DNA from 4 places in the Lentibacillus songyuanensis genome. Region 4 is predicted to be linked to each of the others. Evidence: riboswitches for the same ligand, from Rfam matches in the RefSeq annotation. Region 4 holds a riboswitch; each other region holds the start of a gene.
What was found. Region 4 has a riboswitch for thiamine pyrophosphate ahead of thiT (energy-coupled thiamine transporter ThiT). Riboswitches for the same ligand answer to the same signal wherever they lie in the genome.
Positions count from the first base shown of each region.

Region 1: linked by a shared signal. The riboswitch ahead of tenI (thiazole tautomerase TenI) and the one ahead of thiT (energy-coupled thiamine transporter ThiT) in region 4 are both predicted to bind thiamine pyrophosphate.
Region 2: linked by a shared signal. The riboswitch ahead of WMZ97_RS21170 (energy coupling factor transporter S component ThiW) and the one ahead of thiT (energy-coupled thiamine transporter ThiT) in region 4 are both predicted to bind thiamine pyrophosphate.
Region 3: linked by a shared signal. The riboswitch ahead of thiD (bifunctional hydroxymethylpyrimidine kinase/phosphomethylpyrimidine kinase) and the one ahead of thiT (energy-coupled thiamine transporter ThiT) in region 4 are both predicted to bind thiamine pyrophosphate.

Region 1 covers NZ_JBCLVH010000003.1:123,764-128,089, forward strand. The annotation lists gene WMZ97_RS04680 (thiazole biosynthesis adenylyltransferase ThiF) at 1-283, opposite strand, end outside; gene WMZ97_RS04685 (thiazole synthase) at 313-1,080, opposite strand; gene thiS (sulfur carrier protein ThiS) at 1,082-1,285, opposite strand; gene tenI (thiazole tautomerase TenI) at 1,282-1,941, opposite strand; TPP riboswitch at 2,123-2,231, opposite strand; gene xsc (sulfoacetaldehyde acetyltransferase) at 2,439-4,214, opposite strand; gene WMZ97_RS04705 (selenium metabolism-associated LysR family transcriptional regulator) at 4,250-4,326, opposite strand, start outside.
Region 2 covers NZ_JBCLVH010000039.1:1,743-6,068, reverse strand. The annotation lists gene WMZ97_RS21180 (biotin transporter BioY) at 1-494, shown strand, start outside; gene bioB (biotin synthase BioB) at 517-1,560, shown strand; TPP riboswitch at 1,745-1,861, shown strand; partial or broken gene WMZ97_RS21170 (energy coupling factor transporter S component ThiW) at 1,953-2,081, shown strand; partial or broken gene WMZ97_RS21165 (bifunctional hydroxymethylpyrimidine kinase/phosphomethylpyrimidine kinase) at 2,119-2,328, shown strand; partial or broken gene WMZ97_RS21160 (Lin0512 family protein) at 2,349-2,706, shown strand; gene tenA (thiaminase II) at 2,744-3,430, shown strand; gene WMZ97_RS21150 (hypothetical protein) at 3,651-4,326, shown strand, end outside.
Region 3 covers NZ_JBCLVH010000006.1:151,647-155,972, reverse strand. The annotation lists gene WMZ97_RS08500 (DHA2 family efflux MFS transporter permease subunit) at 1-886, opposite strand, end outside; gene WMZ97_RS08495 (MarR family winged helix-turn-helix transcriptional regulator) at 936-1,373, opposite strand; TPP riboswitch at 1,577-1,688, shown strand; gene thiD (bifunctional hydroxymethylpyrimidine kinase/phosphomethylpyrimidine kinase) at 1,819-2,643, shown strand; gene thiM (hydroxyethylthiazole kinase) at 2,640-3,416, shown strand; gene thiE (thiamine phosphate synthase) at 3,451-4,080, shown strand; gene WMZ97_RS08475 (MerR family transcriptional regulator) at 4,134-4,326, opposite strand, start outside.
Region 4 covers NZ_JBCLVH010000003.1:313,196-317,521, reverse strand. The annotation lists gene WMZ97_RS05545 (CalY family protein) at 1-475, shown strand, start outside; gene WMZ97_RS05540 (glycine betaine uptake BCCT transporter) at 623-2,095, opposite strand; TPP riboswitch at 2,281-2,381, shown strand; gene thiT (energy-coupled thiamine transporter ThiT) at 2,488-3,084, shown strand; cobalamin riboswitch at 3,231-3,413, shown strand; gene WMZ97_RS05530 (ABC transporter substrate-binding protein) at 3,857-4,326, shown strand, end outside.

The DNA of each region.
Region 1 (4,326 bases), 190 kb from region 4:
CTGAATTGATTTGTTGAAGCCGTTTTTTCGCCGCAACCGCCTTAGGTATCCGATCTTTCGCATCTTCTTCCACATAAAGTTGTTGTCGCTGTAAATTATTCCACTCCACATAATCGCGATCAACAAGGCTTACTTTCCCAACACCTGCACGAACAAGCGATTCTGCATTTCCTGTTCCCAGCGCACCGGCACCAATGATAAGCACATGTTTTCCCGCCATTTTTTGTTGGCCCTCTTCACCAATTGACTTAAATAACGTTTGTCTGGAATATCGATTATTCATCCGTTCATCTGCTCCTTTATGTTGGCTATTTAACCAACACTAATCCCTTCCATTGGACTGCTTGCGGTGGCAGTTCGTTTTTTCGGAATACGACCTGCTTTATATCCCAAGCGTCCTGCTTCTACTGCCTGCTTCATCGCTTTTGCCATTTTGACCGGATCTTTAGCAGCTGAAACCGCGGTATTTAGTAGAATCGCATCCGCACCAAGTTCCATCGCATAAGCCGCATCAGTCGGCGAGCCAATTCCGGCATCAACAATTACTGGAACGTTTGTCTGTTCAACGATAAACCTTATATTAACCGGGTTGATAATTCCTTGTCCTGATCCAATTGGTGATGCACCTGGCATAATCGCATGTGCGCCAAGTTCTTCCAGCCTTTTGGCAAGTACCACATCATCAGACGTATATGGTAAAACAGTGAATCCCTCTTTCAACAACTCTTCTGTTGCTTTTAAGGTCTCGACTGGATCTGGCAGCAAGGTTTTGTCACAACCAATGACCTCTATTTTGATCATGTCACATAATCCTGATGCTCTTGCAAGCTTGGCATGTCGTACAGCTTCTTTAGCTGACTTGGCACCAGCCGTGTTTGGCAAGAGACTATATTTCGCTAAATCTAGTTTTTCCAGGAAATTGGGCTGGTTTGGCTCATAAATATTCATCCGGCGAACGGTAAACGTTAAAATTTCAGTTTCTGAGACCTCAACCGCTGCCTTTTGAATGTCAAAATTCGGGTATTTTCCTGTACCTAATAACAATCTTGAGTTAAATTGTTTATTTCCAATGGTCAGCATTTCAACCGCCTCCTACAAATTGAACTAATTCTATTTTGTCTCCATCTGATAATGTGGTGCCGTCGTGATCATGTTTTTCTAAAATGTGCTTGTTATGTTCAACAATAACGATGGGATTTTTCACTTGGATATAGTCAAGTAAGTGGGTAATGGTAACAACCGTAGATGGTACAGTCATATGTTCACCATTCACACGTAAATTCACGGGATCACCTCCTGTGGTTGCATGGCTTTACGATAATCCATAACCGCTTGCACCGGATCATCAGCCAAAAAAACGCCTGACATAACAGCAATTCCACTCGCACCAGCTGCCAACGTTTCACGTGTATTTCCCGGAGTAATTCCTCCGATAGCGATGACAGGAAGCGCTACTTGCTGGGTCAGTTTTCGCAAGTTATCTAATCCTCTTGGTATCATTCCCTTTTTTGAGTTCGTGTGATGAATATGTCCGTAAAGAAGATAATCACCTCCTTTTTTTTCGATCATTAATGCTTCACTAAGAGAATGAACCGAACAACCCACTTTCAATGATGGAAAAGACACCGTTACCATTGAGGCATTAATACTATGGTGGGCAAGCTGTACACCACCAACCCCTTTGACTTGTGCAATATCAACCCGGTCATTGATGATGATTTTTTCAAAAGGCACGCCCCGATCGGTTAAAGCTTCAATTACCTGGATCAACTCGGCAGCCGTCCACTTTCTTTCACGAAGATGAATCGCATCAACAGCTTTATGAATCATTGTGACTATTTGAACCAGGGTTTTAGCTGTTTGTTGTCCTGTGGAAATAACATGTAATTCTTTGTTGGTGGATATCACACGCTTGTTTTTCAAAGTTTTGTTGCACTTCATGAACCTCTACCCTTTCAACTGAAGCGTATTTTTCACAAATAAAAAACCACTTTCATGATGCCAACGCATCTGAAAGTGGTTTTTTCATTATGTTTAGAACACCAGTGATTGTGTTCTTGATCAATCATGGTTAAATGTAAGAAATAGACACTATTTAATAGTGTTCCATTCCTTAAACATTCGTTCTATCATATCACTTCCCTACGCTGACATTACTCAGTTCAGGTTCTAAGAGTCTTAAAGTTCCTACTTTAATCTCAGCCTTTTTAAAGGCACCCCTAGTGGCTATTTATTTAATTTTACTTTCATTTGTATGGTACCCATCTATGAACCATTTGTCAATAAATTTTATAAAGTGAAACTTCATTCGGTGAGAGTTTTCGACGAACAGGACGTTCTAGTGCAGGCGTCGCCACAGGACGTGGCGTTCCTAGCCTGCCTTTCCTCCCCCACTGAACAGATTTGGATCTTTACGGGCAGTTGACTCCCACTCTATTTTATTTCTTCCACTCGTTATAATCCAAATGCTTATACTTATCCAACAAACGAATTGGCATGTGTAACGCATCTTTTCTAAATGGCGGGGCCAATTGTGTTCCATCCACGTAGATGTTTAAAACGGCAGGCTTTCTTTGTTGCAATACTTCTTTTACAATCGGTCCAATATCTTCTGCCTTATCAATCGTATAGCCAAGCGCACCCATCGATTTTGCTACTTCAGCAAAGTCAGGGCCTTCAATGTTTGATCCGACATAACGATCATCATAGTAATCAACCTGGTTTTTCTTCTCTGCTGCCCATGACCTGTTGTTAAATACACAAGCAATAACTGGGATGTTCTGCTCGACCGCGGTGCTAACTTCATGTAAACTCATGCCCCATGCACCGTCACCAACAATCGCGACAACAGGTGCATCCGGCTCAGCCAGTTGCGCGCCAATTGCTGCTGGATAGGAAAAACCAGTATTACCAAAAGTCAGTGCCGCAATATGCCGACGTGTTTGATTAAATTTCAAATACGCATTAGCTGTTGATGATACGTTACCAATATCAGACGAAATGATCGTATTCTCTGGAAGTACTTTGGTCAATTCCAATAGTGCCCGCCTTGGATTTATCGGATTGCCGTCTTCCATTGCCAGATCAACTAATTCCTGATCCCATTCTTCTTTTAACTTACTAACTTCCGTCAAACGTTGTGAATTCTTTGCCGGAGATGGCGTTGCTGATTGGAGCTGGCGATAGATTTCGTCACTGGCTGCCTTAGCATCACCGATAATTCCGACCTCAACTGGATGTGTACGCCCAATCTGACGCGGATTGATATCGACTTGAATGATCTTGGCATTTTTTGGGAAATAATCAATATCATAGCATGGCAACGTGCCAAATTGGGATAGACGTGTACCAATGGCCAGAACAACATCCGCCTGTTTTAATGTATGCATGGCAGCTTTTGATCCCATATAACCAATTGGACCAACAGCAAGCGGATGATCTGCCGGAAACGCATCATTATGCATGTATGCACATGCTGCAGGTGCTGTCAGATGTTCGGCTAGTTTAACAACCGAATCAACACCGTCTGCATCAACCGAACCGCGGCCGGAAATAATCACCGGGTTTTTCGCATCTTTTAGTAACGCAACAGCCCGTTCAATAGCGGTTGGGTCACCATAGCCCCGTTTGTCTGCACGGTATTGATTTGGTTCAAGAATATAATCCTCCATCTCTCCATAAAACAAGTCGCGTGGGATATCATACAAAACTGGACCCCGTTCGGCATACGCAATTCGAAAAGCTGTTCGCAAACAATCAGCTACACGATTCTTATGTGTGACACGTACTGTCTCCTTTGTAATATCTTCAAATATGGACACCTGATTCGCTTCCTGGAAACCATCCAATCCAATGGATCCTGTTCCTGCCGACGGGGATATTACGACCATTGGGCTATGCGCCTGATTGGCCGCGGCTACGGAGGTTACCATATTTGTAATCCCCGGGCCATTTTGACCAACGATCACACCAGCCGTGCCAGTAACACGTTCATATGCATCTGCCATGTGACCAGCGCTTTGTTCATGACGAACCGGGATAAAACGGATTCCAGCTGTCGGGAAAAGATCAAGCATATCCATAAAGGCGGAGCCAACGATTCCATAAACCTCTTTGACATTTTCTTTCACCAATGTTTCGACAATTGCCTCACTCGGTGTCATCTTTACTTTTGGATTTGTTGCCTTTTTCACTTCTGCTTGTTGATTTACCATTTTAATTCCTCCTTCAAAAAATCTTCAATTTATTATCAACAATTACTTGTTGGCAGTGGGATTAACTTACCGACTTCTTTTTCCTGAATAATGTCTTGAAGTTCTTTGATAA
Region 2 (4,326 bases), on a different contig from region 4:
TTGTTGGTGGTGTACCGATAACGTTACAGACATTTTTTGCGGTGCTGGCAGGTATAGTGCTGGGCAGCAGACTTGGAGCATTTTCCATGTTTGTTTACATGATGCTGGGGCTTGTAGGAGCGCCGATATTTGCACAGTTCAAAGGTGGAACTGCAGTCCTATTTTCGCCAACGTTTGGTTTCATTTTGTCTTTTATTATAGTAGCTTATGTTGCTGGGAAACTGGTTGAAAAGAAGCGGAGTCTGCCAATGTACATAACTGCAGCACTGATTGGTATGGCAATTAATTATGTTTTTGGGACTAACTGGATGTATGCGGCGTATCTTTTCTGGTTTGATGCGCCGGAAGGTTTCACATACGGACTGGCGTGGGCATGGATGATGGTGCCATTACCGAAAGATATTATTCTTTCAATTGGTGCAGGACTTTTCGCGTTTAGGCTCAGAAAATCAGGTATCGGGGTTCAGCGTTTTCAAAAAGAGGATGCAGCGTAGATTTCAGGAAGGAGATGCATACATGGAATACAGTAAACTGGCAAAAGGTGTTTTGGCCGGATATCAACTGACAGATGAAGAGGCAATTGGCATGCTGAAATGCCCTGATGAGGATATTTTGCAATTGTTAAACGGTGCATATCAGATTCGTAAACATTATTATGGAAACAAAGTGAAACTGAACATGATTATTAATACGAAATCCGGAAACTGTTCGGAAAACTGCGGTTATTGCGCACAGTCAAGAGATTCTAGTGCATCAATTGAAAAGTATCGGATGCTGGACAAGAATTCGATTATAAAAGGTGCAGAGAAGGCACAGCAGATGCGCTCCGGTACTTACTGTATTGTGGCGAGCGGCAAAGGACCGACTGATCGGGAATTGAATCATGTAGCTGAGGCAGTCGAAGAAATCAAAACCAAATACAATCTGAAAATCTGTGCTTGTCTTGGCATATTGAAACCTGAACAGGCTAATAGGCTTAAAACTGCCGGTGTCAGCCGGTACAATCATAATATCAATACTTCAGAAAATCATCATGATGCGATCACGACAAGTCATACGTACCAGGATCGGGTTCGTACTGTGAATGAGGCAAAACGGGCGGGTATGTCACCATGTTCCGGTGTTATTGTTGGAATGAAGGAAACAAAGGAGGACGTCGTGCAAATGGCCATGGCATTAAAAGAATTGGATGCAGATTCTATACCAGTAAATTTCCTGCATGCAATTGATGGAACCATGCTGGAAGGCACCGATGAACTAAGTCCGATATATTGTTTGAAGGTGCTTGCCATGTTTCGCTATGTTAATCCGACAAAAGAGATACGTATTTCGGGTGGCAGAGAGATTAATTTAAAAAGTCTTCAGCCACTAGGTTTGTATGCAGCGAATTCAATTTTTATCGGTGATTATTTGACAACTCTTGGCCAGGAAGATACGAAAGACCATCAGATGCTTCGTGACCTTGGTTTTGAACCAGATTTTGTATATGATGAAGCGAATGTTTTAGATGAAGAGATTGCTGCGAAAACTGCGAAGTTTTTATCACCAAACAAAAATTAGCATATCGGTGCCCCTCTCGTGATAACCTAATGTTTTTGGACTGATCGTCTTTGTTAGGCTTTAAATTAAATTAATATATCTAGAAGTCTTGACTCTCGTTGGCAAGAAAGAGGATTATTCAAAAGTTTTTTTAAATTTGTACAAATTATCATTGTTGTGCTATACTAAATGCGGAAATTAAAATAAACACTACTAGGGGTGCCCAAAAAACGTGGGCTGAGAGGAAAGGCGTTAGAAACTTTCCGACTCTTACGGACCTGATCTGGTTAATACCAGCGTAGGGAAGTAGTCTGACATGACAATGTTTCAAAATCAGAGCTATTTCAAGCTAGGTCCAATTATTGGATCTGGCTTTTTTCATTTTCCCCTTGTAGGAATGAAAGGAGCATGAAATGAACCGCACACGCCTACTGGCAACTATGGCCGTCTTTGTCGCTATCGGATTACTAGGGTCACAGTTCATATGGTTTCCGGCAGGTGTTGCAAAAGCTTATCCTGCGCAACACACCTTGAATGTAATATTGGTTGGTTTATCGTAGCAAAAAAGAAGGAATTACAATACAACCAATACCAACGGCGTTAACAATTTCTGGCACGGATCCAACAGGAGGAGCAGGAATTCAGGCCGATTTAAAAATACTTCAAGAGCTAAAAAACTATGGAATGTCTGTGATTACATCAGTTGTTGCTCAAAACACAACTGGCGTCAGGGATGTTCACCATATGCCAGTTTCCATGATTGAGGTTCAACTTGATTCAATTATTGAAGTTAACGAAGGAATAACAATATGGAAAAAATTATTTTTATAGAACTGGTACCGGTCTTGATGTACATGGCCAAGATGTTAATGTGGCGGCATCTCGGGCTGTAAAGGATGCCATTCATTATAATTCAATGCCCAGTATTCGCAGTATGCTACCCGATGGCGATTTAAACAATATGAAGGTCAATGTTAAGCTTGCGATTCCCCAACACTTGGAACAATAGGAACCCGATAAAATCAAAGAGTTGATTCCATATGGTCAGGTCACGATTGAAGTTGTAACAGGCGGTATGGCAACGACAAGTGACATTTTCCTAGAAGGTCAGCGAGATAAAAAGATTTTATGTATATAGTGAATGCTGCAGTGGAAGTAGGCTACTAAGTAGACAACTTTCAATAAATTTAAGGAGGACATAGCAATGCGTTTTTCGGAATCTTTGAAAGCTGAAACTAAACAAAGCTGGACGTACAGTATGAATCATCGGTTTGTTCAGGGTATTGTCAAAGGTGACTTACCATTGGAAACATTTAAAAATTATATTATGCAAGATATCTATTATTTGAAGCATTATGGAAAAATCCATGCATTTGCAGCTGCTCATGCGAATGATTTTGGCCAAGCTGCATCTTTAGCCAAAAAAGCCCAAAACACGGCTGAAGCAGAAATTACTGTTCATAAGGGACACGCCAGAATTCTCAATATCACAGATGACGATATAAACCACTTTAAGCCGGCACCAACGGCTTATGCCTATACATCTCACATGTATCGGGCCGCATTATCCGGCAGTTTGGCGCAAATAGTTGCATCGATGCTTCCATGCTACTGGTTATACGCCGACATTGGTCTGGAAAATCAGGATGCTAAACCCGAGGTGGAGATTTATTACAATTGGATTCAGATGTATGCAAGTAACTGGTTCCAAGAATCTACTCGTGAAATGATTGACTTACTAGATGATCTAGCAGCTAAAGCGAGCAAGACAGAAAAAGAGAAAATTAAGGCTCAGTTTGTGACGGCCAAAGAATATGAACTTGCCTTCTGGGAAATGGCCTATACATTTGAAACGTGGCCTTCGGAACAGAAACAAGCAACAAATATATAACTTTCAATTAATCATATAATGAATAGTCACCAACCTATTAATAGGCTGGTTGCTTATTAGACGCCGTCCAACTCTCTTCCATAAATGTCTTTTTGTTAAAAGGGTATTTATTCCAATTACTTAATGATACGATAAATTATATTACGGTATTTTAAGGGGTGACAATTTGAAAGAAATATGGGGCTTTTTAAACAGTGGTTTTCATGATGCGGCAACGAATATGGCCATTGATGAAACATTATTAAACTGGCATAGTGAGGGGAAAATTCCACCGGTCATTCGCTTTTACGGTTGGGATAAACCGAGCCTTTCTAAAGTCGGCAAAGAAGCGTTAAAGTCCCAAAGTGCAAATCTTAAGACAGTAACGAAAGATAAACTTGACCATCTCAAAAATGTGGGGATGGAAAAATCAAATCAGGCCTTTCAAAATTTGAAGTCTTCCACATCGAATCTATTGCAAAAAAATCATGATGAAGAAGATTATGTCAATGAAGACGAGGAACAAGATGAAAGCAATGAAGATAGCGAAGAGACAGAAATGGGAGAACACAAGGGAGATTATCAAAAAATAAAAGAAGAGAATGATGTGTTGCAAGATCGGCTGCATCATCTTGAGGAGAAATTAGACAAAATTCTTGAGATCAACGATGATAGCGATGATGAAAGTAAAGCCACAGGAGAAGATCCAGAAGATGATTCCGAAGCGGATACAGATAAAGAAGCGAAATCAAAAAAAGATGGATCTAAAAAGAATGCAAATAAAAAAAATAATAATGGGGAGCAAAGTTCCAAGAAAAGCGATTCAGAAAAGTCACGAAAGAAAAAAACACAAAAAAAGGGAAAAGCGGATGAGGATGAAGAAGATACAGGGTTATCAAGCGATGATGATACCTCTG
Region 3 (4,326 bases), on a different contig from region 4:
GTAAATATAACGGGATCAAAAGCATTGGCGCAAACATTGCAACCGTGATTGCTACATTAATAACTGTAGTAAGCGAAAAGATCCCACTTTTGAACACCCTAAAATCCAGCATTGGGACTTCGACAACTAATTCACGCCAAACGAACAAAGCAAGGCCTACGAATCCAACGATCAGGCCAATGATCACTGTTAGACTGTCCCAACCGTTCGTGCCAGCAGTACTAAACCCGTACAGAATACCGCCAAATCCAATCGTTGACAGAACAATTGCAAATACATCGATACTTGGAAAGGTCTGTTTGGTAACATTTTTCAAGAATATGATTGCCAAAATAGTCGTTAATACGGCAATAGGCAAGATAATATAAAATAATAATCTCCATGAATAGTTTTGAACGACAAATCCCGATAACGTTGGTCCTACAGCTGGGGCGAAGATAATTGCAATACCAATAATCCCCATTGCTCCACCACGTTTTTCAACCGGAAACAAGGCTAAGACAACCGTTGTTAATAACGGCATAATAATTCCCGCACCAATTGCTTGGATAACCCGCCCAGCCATTAAAATAGTAAATCCCGGTGCTATTCCACAAATGAGTGTACCTACAGTAAATAAACCAATCGCAGTAATAAATAATTGTCTGGTTGAAAACTTTTCCATTAAAAATGCAGTAATCGGGATCAATACACCATTCACCAACATAAACCCAGTCGTGATCCATTGTGCGGTGCTTTCTCCTATATCTAAATCCTCCATAATTGAAGGAAGAGCCACATTCATCAATGTTTGGTTTAAAAGCGATACAAACGCGCCCAAAATAATAACCGCAAGAATAGGCCCCTTTTTAATATTCGTTACATTAGTTGTTGCTGATTCAGTCATACTTCTTTCTCATCTCCTATTTCTTTATAATACGTGTGCAACATGAAAACTATTCTATTTTGATATCCTCAAAATTACGCAGCAACTTTGACGCGGTGTCCTTAAAACGGATTAATTCTTCCGTGGTTATCCCCTGAAACAACTTCTCAATAAACGCTTTTCGGGCCGCATACATAGTCTTGATCATTTCTTTCCCTTTATCCGTAATGGACAAATAAACCACCCGGCGATCTTGTTGGGTTCGATTTCTTTCCACATAACCACCCTCAACCAATTTATCTGTCAAGCCAGTCAAGCCGCCTGTAGTTATGGCAAGAATAGTTGCTAGTTCTGATGCACGCATTTTGCCATTATAATATAACTTATAAAGGACAAGAGCTTCCGTCCTGGAGAAGCTTGACTTTGTATGCCTTCTCCACTCTTCAGGAATTTTCTTCGTAATTTTCCGGAAAACATCTTCCAACTCAAGAAAATCATCCTTTTCCAAAACGTCTCCCCCCTTTTTTAAACTAACTTTTAGAAAAGTATCTTACTACTAAACCATTTGATAACAAGATGAAATTATACACTCCTGATTTTCTGATGTCAATCGTTTTTTTATTTAAAAGTTTATCCAGGATTTCCGGCGTAATTGATGACAAGCAAACCATTCTTTGATAGGATAAATTCAATAGGAAGAATTCACTTTATTTCTACTACTAGGGGTGCCCAAATGTGGGCTGAGAGGAAAGCCGGATTGCTTTCTGACTCTTATGGACCTGATCTGGTTAATACCAGCGGAGGGAAGTAGTTGTGATAAATCACAATAAACTTTTTTCCGATACAGGCTAGGTCCATTACCATGGATCTAGTCTTTTTATATGATACAGAAAGGAGGAGACGGAGAATCAAATCAGTATATTAATTTAAAACGGTACATAGGAGGGAAAAACATGACTTTTTCACAATCGCTAAACCAAGTACCATGTGCTCTAACCATCGCCGGCACAGATCCTTCAGGTGGTGCTGGCATTCAAGCAGATTTAAAAACATTCCAGGAGTTTAAATGCTATGGAATGTCGGTGATTACTTCTATTGTCGCCCAAAATACAACCGGCGTTCAGGATGTGCATCATATCCCAATTAACATGATTGATAAACAACTGGACGCTATCATTTCTGATATTCCATTTCAAGCGTTTAAAACGGGGATGATCGCTACTGTTGATATGATGGAATGCATCGTACAAAAAATCGCCAATACCCATGTTCCATATGTAATGGATCCGGTAATGGTAGCGACAAGTGGTGATGCATTAATTGACGAAGATGCCCGTGATTATTTACGAAGGCAACTGCTTCCCATGGCAACGTTAGTAACACCTAATATACCGGAAGCAGAATACCTGTTAGGCGAATCCATTCATACAATGGATGATCTTAAACAGGCTGCTGAGCAAATTGTCAGGAAATATGGAGTAGATGCAGCCCTTGTAAAAGGCGGCCATTTAGCCGGAGATGCCATTGACTTTTTATACGATGGAAATAAAATACATCCTTTCCGTTCGGAACGTATTGAAACAAAAAATACCCATGGAACAGGCTGTACCTATTCTGCTGCAATTACTGCGTTGTTGGCCAAAGGTATTCCACTTCCCGAAGCTGTTAACAGCGCAAAGCAATATGTAACAGCTGCTATTCAACATTCGTTTGCATTAGGGCATGGCAGTGGTCCAACGAATCATTGGGCGCCACGGTTAGAGGAGGTAATCAAATGAATCAGACAGTTATACATGAAGTACGGGAAAATAACCCACTTATTCATCACTTGACAAACCAGGTAGTCATGAATTTTTCAGCCAATGGGTTATTATCGTTTGGCGCCACCCCAGCCATGGCAAAGGCCAAAGAAGAAGCCCGGGAAATGGCAATGCATGCCGATGGAGTACTTATTAACATTGGTACGATTACACCATCCGAAGTTACAGCAATGATTGAAGCGGGAAAAGCCGCCAACGAAAAAGGTATTCCGGTCGTGCTTGACCCAGTCGGTATTGCAGCAACGCCTTTTCGCGATACGACGATTAAACAAATTTTAAAAGAAATAACTCCCACCATCATCAAAGGCAATGCCGGCGAGATTGCGTATCTGGTCCATGTGCCTTGGGAGACGAAGGGACCAGACGCTGTTGGGGAAGGAAATATTGCTGAAGTTGCTGCCAAAGCTCAGGAAATGTATCAAACAGCCGTGGTGGTTACTGGAAAAATAGATATCGTCTGTACGGGAAATTATTTTAAAGAAAATCGAACCGGACACCCGTTTCTTACAAAAGTCACAGGGGCAGGCTGTCTGCTTGGCTCGATCTTAACAGCTTGTCTAACAACCAACGAACCACTAGAGGAACGGATCCAAACGGCTGTAGAATTTTACGGACTGGCCGCGGAATATGCTGCTACTAATCCTAATGTCTCTGGGTCCGGGACTTTTCTGCCTTATTTTATTGATGCACTTTCTTTAGATGCTGAGCAGCTAGCAAAACATTCAAAGTAAATATCCAAACCAGCACATAGGAGGTACATGATCAATGAGCATTCCATTTCAAAGACAACAATTAAGGAAATATTTTATCATGGGAACGCCAAATTGCAGGGGTAAGGATCCAGTTACTTTGCTAAAGGCTGCACTTGATGCTGGGATCACTGCATTTCAGTTCCGGGAAAAAGGAAAAGGATCCTTAACAGGCAACAAAAAGCTAACCCTAGGACTAACATTCCGCCACCTGTGCTTAGACTACAATGTTCCATTTATCGTCAATGATGACATCGAATTAGCGAAATCACTTGATGCAGACTGGATCCACGTTGGCCAGGACGATCAACCTGTTGAGCGTGTACGCGAACAGTTCCCTGACAAAATCATTGGACTCTCTGTATCAAACAATCATGAGGTACAATCAAGTCCAATATCTTTCGTGGATTATGTTGGAGCCGGGCCTATTTTTCAGACCACATCAAAGGAAAATGCCAAAGAGCCAGTCGGTTTGCCTTGGATACAAACATTAAGCAAAAAATTCCCGAATCTACCTATTGTTGGCATCGGAGGGATTACTACGGAAAATGCAGCATCGGTCATTGATTCTGGGGCGGATGGCGTATCGGTTATTTCCGCTATTACACAGGCCGAGAATATTAAAGAAGCTGTTATGGGACTATAATTTTTAAATAAAGCTGCTCCTCACCATACGTGGAGCAGCTTTGACTTTTACCTTTATTCATTTTGATCCGCATAAACAGCCATTGCTTCACACATAAATTCAGCCAATCCATCGCCAAATTGGTCAATGTTTTTCTTGAAACGATCATCAGCTATATACATTTGGCCAAGCCCTTTGAACGCGGCCAATGAATAATTTCCGATTTGATTCAAGTAATCATACCATTTCTTAATGGCTGCCTGTGCC
Region 4 (4,326 bases):
ATTTGCAGCTGGAACACTCGATTTATCGGTTAACCCCACAACAGTGATTGATGTGGATGGTCTGCAACCTGGAGATTCCGTTATCCGCGATTTTGAATTGCAAAATAATGGGTCATTGGATATTGATCAAGTTTTATTGGAGACTGATTATAGTGTGATTGATGCAAAAGGCGATAATACCGATGACTTCGGTAAAAATATTGAAGTGGAATTTTTATATAATGCTGATCAGCTAAATGAAGTAATTTACCAAACTACATTGGCTGAATTGAAAGATATGTCACCGGAAGCAGTTAATAATGAAGTGTTCGCTGAATTTCTTGGTGAAAAAGGTCTGGAAGCAGATTCTTCTGATGATTTAGTGGTTAAATTTAACTTCATTGACAATGACGAGGATCAAAATCAATTTCAAGGAGATTCATTAAACCTGGAATGGACATTCAATGCCAAACAAACCGCTGGTGATGACAAATAAGCGGTTTGCGAAAGTGACCACCCGGACTTGCTTTGTGGTAAAGGCAGGTCCGGGTGGTTTTTCTGTCTTTAATGAAACCAAGGATCTACTATATTTGCACACCATATCTTTAATTTTTCAAAAGACCGGATACAAGCTGCATTTTTATCAAGATATTTCTTTATTCAATGCCTTAAATAAGGCAAATACCATTAAAATCATGACAAAGGAGAATGGTAGAGCCGCTATAATGATGGTATTTTGCACCGCCGTTAACCCACCGACATATAGCAAAATCAATGCGACAGAGGATTGCGCCACACCCCAAATGATTTTGACGTTATTTGGCGGTGTCAATGAACCCTTCGTTGACTGCATACCTAAAACAAATGTCGCTGAATCAGCCGATGTGATAAAGAATGAGCCAATTAGCAAAATCGCAATAATGGAAAGGATGAACGATAACGGCATTTGGTCAAACATATTAAATAAAACAAGCTCGGTAGTGTATTGGGTCAGGTCAACACCACTATTTTGTACATCGCCTGCTGTTGTACCAAATGCAGCAAACCATATCGATATAAACAGTGTTGGAATGACCATCACACCTAACAAAAACTGCCTGATCGTTCTTCCTCGAGAAACTCGAGCAATAAACATTCCTACAAAAGGAGCCCAGGCAATCCACCATGCCCAAAAGAAAATGGTCCAATTATCATGCCAGGCCCGGTTGTCATCCGCGAGTGGTGCAGTACGAAAGCTCATCTCCACAATATGCTGCATATACTTCCCGAACGTGTCGGTGAACATATCCAGTATAAGTAATGTAGGACCGACGATTAGGACGACAATGAGTAACAGGACGGCAAGCACCATATTCGTATTCGATAAATATTTTATCCCTTTACTTAATCCGGACCATGCCGAAATAATAAAGAGTACTGTCACCACCGCAATAATTATAAATTGGGAGGTAAAGCCAACGCTTATTCCAAACAAATGTGAAAGCCCTGCATTAATTTGCGCTGCCCCAAAACCAAGCGACGTCGCGACGCCGAACACGGTTGCAAACACTGCCAATACATCGATCAGAACACCGAGCGGGCCGTTCATTTTCTCCCCGAATATCGGCTTTAATGTTGCCGAAATCAACCCTGGTTCTTCTTTGCGGAATTGAAAATACGCTAATGACAGTGCGACAATTCCATACATAGCCCAAATATGGACGCCCCAATGAAAATAACTATAAGCAAGCCCTTCCTTAAAAGCAGCTCCTGTTCCCGGTTCTTCTGATGCGGGATCGAGCGCATAATTAAATAATGGTTCAGCAGCGCCATAAAAAACCAGGCCAATGCCCATTCCTGCTGAGAACAACATGGCAATCCATGTCGGTGTAGAAAAATCGGGCCGTTCATGGTCCTTGCCAAGTCGAATTTTTCCGTATGGACTGATCGCAATAATAATGGCAATAATAATCATGACCGACATCAGCAGCATGTAATACCAGCCAAATGATGTCGCAACAAACCCCTTAATGTTTCCAGTTATTTTTTCAAATTGAGATGGAAAGGCAGCGCCAAATATGACGGCCAAGGCTACTAAAACTAATGTTATATAAAATACTTTCGAGACTCTCTTCATGTTCCCCCCTGAGAAGTTTTTGACATAACAATAACAATAACAAAGTCTTAGCCACAGTGCAACGTAACATAGATGGAACCAAATAAATGAACCGCAATTGTATTATCATCAATTAGAATCTTCAATAAATAAAAAGATGCATGAGCAACCAACTTGTGATATGATAAGGGTAATTTAATATGACAACGTACCACAAGGGGAGCGTAAGGCTGAGAGCGAACCAATGAGTTCTGACCCTTTGAACCTGTTAGTTAGTACTAGCGTAGGGATGTGGTGATTAAAATACTTATTGGTAATGATACTGGTTTACAAGAATTCCTGTATCTTTAGCATGCACATTTCATTCACTTATGTCTCCCTTTTGGTTCGTTCAGGAGGAGGCATTTTTTAATATGCGAAAACTTGGCTTGCAAACAATGATTGAAGTGGCGATATTCGCTGCATTTGCTATGGTGCTCGACTTATTGCCGTCATTACACTTTGGACCATCCATTTCGATTTCTTTTGCAATGGTACCCATTTTTATTGTAGCCTTCCGCTGGGGTTTTGCCGCAGCTGCCTCGTCAGGGTTTCTTTGGGGACTGCTGCAGATAGCACTGGGCGAGGCATGGATTTTAACACCGACGCAAGCATTTATTGAGTATTTTATTGCGTTTGCGTGTATTGGATTTGCCGGTTTGTTTAGTAAGCAAGTGAAAGGTAACTTATTGAAGAATTATAAGGGGCGTGCACTGACCTGGATGACCATTGCTGTATTTGCTGGCGGTGCCGCTCGATATTTCTGGCATTTTGTTGCCGGGGTGATTTTTTTCAAGAAATATGCCATTGAAGCGGGTCAGTCACCATATGTGTATTCACTTGTTATGAATGGGATCACGTATCTGGCTGTATCGATTGCCTGTGCGATCGTTTTAGGATTGATTATTTCGAAAGCAGGACAGATCGTTACAAGTGCTAAACGTCTGAACGAACAACACAGAGCAAGTTAGATGAAAAACAGCCAAGCATGATACAAATACTTGGCTGTTTTTATTTGTTTCAGCTCGTTCAAAGAAGTATTTGATGAGATTATTTGTTTTTCGACATTTTTCTATTCGCTGGAATCCAGATGGTGTATACTAGAGTGGAAAATGAATACTGTGTAACAGATTCAGGTGTCTAGCTATTTGACTTAAAATGGAAGTTCGGTGTGAAGCCGACGCGGTCCCGCCACTGTAAATGGTTGTTGCCTTGCGAACCACTGTACATGGACATGTATGGGAAGGGAACGGGTAACAAGAACCATGAGCCAGGAGACTGCCTGATTCTGAAATCCCACGAACCTACGCGGATAGGAAGGGTGTGTTAGCTTGGCGGATCCTGCCGTTTTGTAACGAAACCGGTGATCAACCACTATGGTTAACGTCAGCACCTTTCATAATAGAAGGGTGTTTTTTCGTTGGCTAGAAAATTGTAAATTTTTATGCCTGTGAATAAATGGATGGCAGAGGGGAAGTTCAGCTAAGATCGCGACGTCTTGTCGCAACGCTGAACTGACCTACATCCTGTAGCCCTCCGTCCGGCTCCAGCGCGAAAGCTGTAGTGGCCAACACCCGTCTCCGTACGATAAGTCAACATCGGAGCAGGGGAAGTTCGGTTAAAACCGCCGCTTTGTGCGGCAACACTGAACCACCTTGCTTGGCAGGGCGCAGTCAATACGTCGCTAACCGGGCGCTTTTAGCCTTTGCCCTCACCGTGAAAAACAACTAGGAGGAATGATCATTGAAAAAGATTTATTTGCTTTTATTTTCTGCTATTCTATTCATCGGCATATTAGCCGGTTGTGGAAATTCAGAAGATAACGCTGACAAAAGTAAAGATAAAACAGACAATACCAAAACAGAACAGACAGACGAAGCAAGTTTCCCGGTAACGGTTACGGATGGGAATGGGGATAATGTAACTATTGAGGAAGAACCAGAACGAATTGTATCGGTTATACCAAGCGATACGGAAATTGCCTATGCTTTAGGTCTGGGTGATCAAATCGTCGGTGTATCGGATCACGATGATTATCCAAAAGAGGCAGCGGAGAAAGAAAAGGTTGGCGGGATGGAATTAAATGTTGAAAAAATCCTATCACTTGATCCACAATTAGTCCTTGCCGATCAAAGCAATGACGAGAAAGCACTAAAACAGATTAACGAAGCAGGTATTCCGGTGGTGGTCGTTGCCAGTGGTACTAATTTTGA